2 regions of the Dasania marina DSM 21967 genome follow, and region 1 is predicted to be linked to the other one. Evidence: predicted binding sites of a transcription regulator. Region 1 holds the regulator's gene; the other holds the start of a gene.

Evidence for each region. The regulator FliA, encoded in region 1, starts transcription of late flagellar genes. The targets are predictions, from matches to a motif close to TAAAGTTATNNNNNNNNCGGCCGATANCC.
Region 2: B067_RS19965 (DUF5610 domain-containing protein) is a predicted target of FliA. The motif match lies at 2,191-2,219, and genes of this name have one in related genera.

Annotation. Positions count from the first base shown of each region.
Region 1 is NZ_KB891585.1:577,054-580,472, forward strand. It holds gene B067_RS0112280 (protein phosphatase CheZ) at 1-477, opposite strand, end outside; gene cheY (chemotaxis response regulator CheY) at 515-898, opposite strand; gene B067_RS0112290 (RNA polymerase sigma factor FliA) at 1,068-1,787, opposite strand; gene B067_RS0112295 (MinD/ParA family protein) at 1,828-2,652, opposite strand; gene flhF (flagellar biosynthesis GTPase FlhF) at 2,772-3,419, opposite strand, start outside.
Region 2 is NZ_KB891577.1:7,303-10,721, forward strand. It holds gene B067_RS0108080 (SPOR domain-containing protein) at 1-340, opposite strand, end outside; gene argS (arginine--tRNA ligase) at 370-2,052, opposite strand; gene B067_RS19965 (DUF5610 domain-containing protein) at 2,289-2,912, shown strand; gene B067_RS0108095 (primosomal protein N') at 2,991-3,419, opposite strand, start outside.

The DNA.
Region 1 (3,419 bases):
GTCTATACGTTCGGACAATAACTTAAACTCATCCACATCCATTTCGCGGCGCAATAAGCGCCCCCAGTCGGCTTGCAGCTGTTTGGCCGCTACACCTTGGGCTGTGGCGATGGGTATGCCTTCTTCAACCATGTCCATGGTCTTATCGGCAGAAGTTTGAGTAAGATTAATAACATAATCTAAACGATCTTTGGCGTTGGCCATTTGCGACTCATTATTCGCCGCATCACCGCCCGCTTTGCCGGGGTCAAGGTCAAAGTTGACTATCGCATCGTGTAAACCACGGGTTAGTTTACCCACCTCTTTGTAGAGGGTGTTATCACGCAACTCATTGAGATCTTGGATGACGTTATTGGCAGCAACATAATCGCGCTCTTCCAAGCTACTCATGAGAATGCCGGCTCGCTCTTTCAGCGACTCCCATACATCATCACTAGTGCCGGCCTTAGCCTGAGCAGAGTTATTGTTATCGTCCATGTAAAGCTATGCCTATCCCGAAGGGATCTGAGGGTGACTAACCGACGCGTTCAAAAATCTTTTCGATTTTTTCTTTTAGCACCGCTGCGGTAAAAGGCTTCACAACATAACCATTCACGCCGGCCTGTGCGGCCTCGACGATTTGGTCACGCTTAGCCTCTGCTGTCACCATCAAAATAGGCATGTCTTTTAAACGTGCATCTGCACGCACGGCCTTGAGTAGTTCTATACCGGTCATGCCAGGCATGTTCCAGTCAGTAACTAAAAAGTCAAAACTGCCATTTTGTAACATGGGCAAGGCTGTCTGACCATCATCAGCTTCTGATGTATTGGTAAAGCCCAGATCACGCAACAAGTTTTTAATGATACGCCTCATTGTTGAAAAATCGTCAACAACCAGAATCTTCATATCTTTATTCAAAGCCACCTCCAAACATATCATTACCCGCTTTGCGTTCGGTAAAATTATAATGTATCCAGTCTAGCCCCTGATTAGGGCGTAGCCAGTTTTTCTAACAAAAACAACGAATTAATCCTATTAAACCACAATACGTCAAGCTATGTATTAGCAACTGCCGTGGTTTGTTGCCTTAATAGGTATCTCGCTGCCAAGCCGACATACGGGTACGTAAACGCATCGCAGCCTGGCTGTGTATTTGGCTGACTCTGGACTCACTAACGCCCAGCACCAAACCAATTTCTTTGAGATTAAGTTCTTCATCGTAATACAATGACAGCACCATACGCTCACGCTCAGGTAACTGCGCTATACATGCCGCTAGACTTTCCCTTAGCGCTTGGCTTTCTATGCCATCTAGTGGATTTTCTGCATCACTAGGCAACTGCTCCTCGGGTTTGTCGTCACCGCTAACCAGCTCATCATAACTAAATAATTTGCTGGATGCAGAGTCTCTTGTAATTTTATAGTAATTTTCTAGGGGAATATTAAGCTCGTCGGCTACTTCTTGATCACTGGCATCTCTACCTGTGCGGTTTTCAACCGCTCGCATACCCTCGGATACCATCCTGGCATTACGATGCACTGAGCGCGGCGCCCAATCACCACGTCTAACATCATCTATCATTGAGCCACGTATACGTATGCCGGCGTAGGTTTCAAAGCTAGCACCTTTAGTGGTGTCGTAATTACGCGAGGCTTCCAGCAGGCCGACTAAACCCGCCTGAATTAAATCGTCTACCTGCACACTGGCGGGCATGCGGGCGAGCATATGGTGGGCAATACGTTTCACCAGCGGCGCGTGTCTCTCTACCACTTCATCTTGCGAAATACTTTCAACGTCGCTATACATCGATAATCTACTCGCTACAACCATTGGTTATTTCTCACCGCTACGATTCTGCCGAACCGTGTACTAGGCGCTCTACAAAAAACTCTAGGTGGCCGCGAGGGGTTGATGGCAAGGGCCATAAATCCACTTTTTCGGCCAACTGTTTAAACGCTATACCGGCTTTACTGCGAGGGGCAATATCCACTACCGCCCGCTGCCTTTGTACCGCTTTACGCACGGTTTCATCAAAGGGAATCTGACCTACATATTGCAGCGATACATCTAAAAAGCGTTCGGCCACGTGGGTAAGCTTATTAAATAAATTACGGCCCTCTTGGGCGGTGCGCGTCATATTGGCAACCACTCTAAAACGATCCACGCCATACTCACGATTTAGTAATTTAATCAGTGCGTAGGCATCGGTAATGGATGAAGGCTCGTCACAAACCACTACCAGTATTTCTTGTGAGGCGCGTACGAAGCTCACTACCGAATCAGAAATGCCGGCGGCGGTATCTATCACTAACACATCTATTTGGTGGCTAATTTCACTAAAGGCATGAATTAAGCCGGCATGTTCCATAGTGCCCAACATGGTCATTTTTTGGGTGCCGGAAGAAGCGGGAATAATACGTATACCACCCGGGCCAGTGAGCATTATATCGATTAAGGAACACTCCCCCGCCAACACATCTTCTAAGTTGCGCTTGGGGGTTAAACCCAATAGCACATCGATGTTGGCCAAACCCAAATCAGCATCCAATAGCGCAACGCGGCGCCCCATATTCGCCAAACTGACACTGAGGTTTATAGAGACATTGGATTTACCCACCCCGCCTTTACCCCCGGTTACTGCAATCACTTGTACTGGATGCGAACTACTCATGCTAGCGCTGACTCCTCGCTGCTATTATTTGAATGGCAATATTGCTTGGCATTCTACACTAACTATTCTGAATACCTAGCGATACACCGGGTATCACTAGGCTATTACGCTTATTCGGTTTAACTGATTAAGGCCTGTAACTCGACACTCATATCATCATCATCAACCTGCTGGTCTTTGGCCAACGCTATAGCCTCCCTAACAATAGTAGTCGACTCGGCAATGGCAATATCCTCGGGGATATTTTGGCCGTGGGTGCTATAGGCTACCGGTAGATTTTTTTCTACCGCCAAGCTAATACACTCCCCTAAGCTGGCGGTTTCATCCAGCTTGGTCAATATGCAGGCGGTTAAATTATCGGTTTTGTAATGATGATAAGCCGCTCGCAATACCTGCGGCTGACTGGTGGTAGGCAGCACCAGTATGGTTTTAACTTTAGCAGCCAATTCATTAATCGCCTGCGCCTGCTTAATTAAGCGTTGATCTTGATGGGTAAGCCCGGCGGTATCCACCAACACCCACTGCTTATGACGCAAGCCGTGCAGCACTCTGTCCAAGGGGTTATTTTTATCCACCACTTTTACCGGCACATTTAAAATGCGGCCCAGCGTGCGCAGCTGTTCATGGGCGGCAATACGGAAAGTGTCGGTAGTCACTAGGGCTAGGCTGTCAGCGCCATGTGCCATCACATGCCTGGCCGCTAACTTGCCTATCGTGGTGGTTTTACCGGCGCCGGTAGGCCCGACAAACACAAACACGCCCTGCTG
Region 2 (3,419 bases), on a different contig from region 1:
AAATGATTTGCTGTTGGGGTCTGTCGCTGTTGCTTTCTTCTATGGGCACGATGACTTCGCGCTCAGGTAGCAAGGTGTAAAACTCAAAGCTGGTGGTGGTTTGTTTTTTGCTGTCGTCAGTTTTGGCTTTTTTGCTAACTTTTTTGGTATTGCTGTTGCTGCTCTCTGTAGTGGCCGGGGTGATATCGGCTAAGTGCGCCAAGAAGGCAATAAATAAACCGGTGACTATACCTGTGAATAGCCACACCCAGCCAGGCACCTGGCTTTTAGGGGCGCTGCTGCGGCTGGTGTTGCGTTTTTTGCTGTTGCCTTTAGCTTTTTTGGCAAAGTCGTGAGTCATATTTTCTTATTACTACTATTGATTGTGCGTTACATAGATTCAGGTGCGGAAACACCTAGCAAGTCTAAGCCATTTTTTAGCACCTGTCTTACTGCTGCACTTAAGCTGAGACGCGCGTTGCGTAAGTTTTCATCCTCTATCAACATTTTATGGCTGTTGTAATAGCTGTGGAATTCACCGGCTAGTTCTTGCAGGTAGTTGGCGACTATATGGGGTTCGGTATTGCTGCCAGCACGAGTAATGAGATCGGGATAGGCGGCTAGTTTGTTCATTAAGCCTTTTTCGGCATCTGCGCTGAGTAGCTCGAAATTAGCTTGCTGCTGTGCTGACCAAGTCCAGCCGTGATCGTCTAGTTTGCGCAGCATGCTGCAGACGCGGGCGTGGGCGTATTGTATGTAATACACCGGGTTGTCATTACTTTGTGAAATGGCCAGGTCTATATCAAAGGTGAGCTGCGAGGTGGTGGCCCGCGCTACTAAAAAGTAACGGGTGGCATCGCGGCCCACTTCTTCGACTAGGTCTTGTAGGGTGACGTAGCTACCGGCGCGCTTAGAAATTTTAACCTCTTCGCCGCCGCGCATCACCATCACCATTTGGTGTAGCACGTATTCTGGCCAGGCTTTAGGTATGCCTTGGTTTAGCGCTTGTAGGCCTGCGCGCACGCGGGTAATAGTGCTGTGATGGTCGGCACCTTGTTCGTTAACTACGCGCTCAAAGCCGCGCTGCCATTTATTCATATGGTAGGCGACGTCGGGTACGAAGTAGGTGTAGCCGCCTTCGGATTTGCGCATGACGCGATCTTTATCGTCACCAAAATCGGTAGTTTTTAACCACAGGGCGCCGTCTTTTTCGTAGGTGTGGCCGCTGGCGATCAGCTGTTGTACTGTCTTTTCGACATCGCCTTCGCTGTAGAGTGACGACTCTAAAAAGTACACATCAAAATCGACACCAAAGGCTTTCAGGTCGTGATCTTGCTCGCGACGTAAGTAGGCGACGGCGAAGTCGCGTATAGCGTCTAAGTCGTCTACATCGGCCTTGCCGGTTACATGCTTATCTTCGGCGTGTATGGTGTCGCCCTTCATATAGCTTTCGGCTAGCTCGGTAATATAGCTACCGCGATAGCCTTCGGCGGGCCAACTTGCATCGTCTGGGCCTAGGCCTTTACAGCGTGCTTGGGTAGATAGGCCTAAGTTGTTGATTTGTGCGCCGGCATCGTTGTAGTAAAACTCGCTGGTTACATCCCAGCCGTTGGCAGCTAATAAGCGGCAGATGCTGTCGCCTACGGCGGCACCACGGCCGTGGCCTACATGCAACGGGCCGGTGGGGTTGGCGGAGACATACTCCACCTGTACTTTTTTGCCGGCGCCGCTGCTGTTGCGACCAAAGCTATCACCAGCTGTTAACACGCTGTTGATAATGGCGGAGGTGGCGGCATCGTCCATAAAGAAGTTGATAAAGCCGGGGCCAGCAATCTCAGCTTTATTGAGTTGGGCTGAGGGTGGTAGGGCATCGATAATTAACTGGGCCACATCGCGGGGCGCTTTACCGGCGGCTTTGGCTAGGGTCATGGCGATATTACTGGCGAAGTCACCATGGCTTTTGTCGCGAGTGCGATCGACCGTCACGCGGGGCTGAATAGTTTCAGGTAGGTTGCCATTGGCAACTAGCGTGTTGAGGGCAGCGGTAATTAGCTCGGCTACATGGTCTTTCATAGGGTAATCGCTTCACAGTATCGGTGTTAATAAAATAGCCGCGTATTATCCCTGTTTATGAGGCCGGGTGCTACCCACTCAGGGGTAGGTGCTGCTATCTTTGGCCTTAATTGATGAGGGTTTATGCGTAATCGGTCTAGAAGATTTTGCCCTATCGGCCGCTATACTGCTTCGAGGGGCTAGCTTGTGCCTCAATTAGCTAATTGATTCAGTGTTATTTTAACAAGGAGTTTGTCATGGCCCCACCCAATGTTACCGATAGTTATTCCTCGCGGGGCTTGCAAAAGCCCGCTCTGCCCGAGCAGGCCAGCGAGCGTGCTAGCGAAGCCCGCAGCAAGCCGCACCCCCATGGCATGCCGCCGGGTTTGGCGAAAAAAATAGACTCGGGTGAGCTGGATGACCCCAAAGCCAGCCTCAACCAAGCCATTATTGAATCACAACTGAGCGTGAGTGTAGGCGCCAAAGATCAGCCCATGGCGCTGTTGTTTAAGACAGTGCTGGAAGCTTTAAAAGAATATGTAGACCCAATCCTAGGCACTAACGCCATAGAAGAGGCCTACGAGTCTGGCTTAGATGTATCGCCCGAAGCCACCGCCGAGCGCATAGTAAGCCAAAGCACCGCCTTCTTCTCTGCCTTTCAATCGCAAGAGCGCAATCAGGACCTAAGTCTGCAAGAACAGGTAGATAAGTTTTTAGAAGTGATAGGCGGCGGCATAGACCAAGGCTTTAAAGAAGCCAGAGATATACTGGGAGGCTTAGGCGTGCTAGAGGGCGACATCGCTAGCAATATTGATAAGACCTATGAGTTGGTGCAGCAGGGTTTGAAAGACTTTGCTGCTGGGCAGCAAAGTCAGTTGTAAGCTTCAAGCTATAAGCGGCAAGAAATGACTTGCCACTTGCCACTTGCGGCTTGCGGCTTGAAGCTGGCCGAAGGCCTTCTAATACATATCCGCCGGATCCACATCCACCGACCAACGTACTTTTTTAGCTAAGGGATGTTTCTCGGCTATGGCGACGATATGTTGTAGCCGTTGATGTAATAGGGAGCGGGTTTCCGCTTGTAGAATAAGCTGGGCGCGAAAGCGTCCGGCTTTTTTTGTCATGGGGGCGGGTAATGGCCCCAGGCATTGGGCTTGTGGTTGTTGAGGGTGTTGGTGTAGTTCGCTGTGTTGGCGCAGGGCCTGTAGCAGTTGTTCGGCTTCGGCTAGGCTGCTGTGGTCGGCGCGGATGATGGCTAGGTGGCCAAAGGGGGGGAGGCCTAGCACCGCGCGTTCGCGCAGTAATTGTTGGGCAAATAGTTGGTAGTTGTTGTTAACCAAACTGAGTAGAAAAGGGTGCTCGGGTTGTAGGGTTTGCACCATGACTTG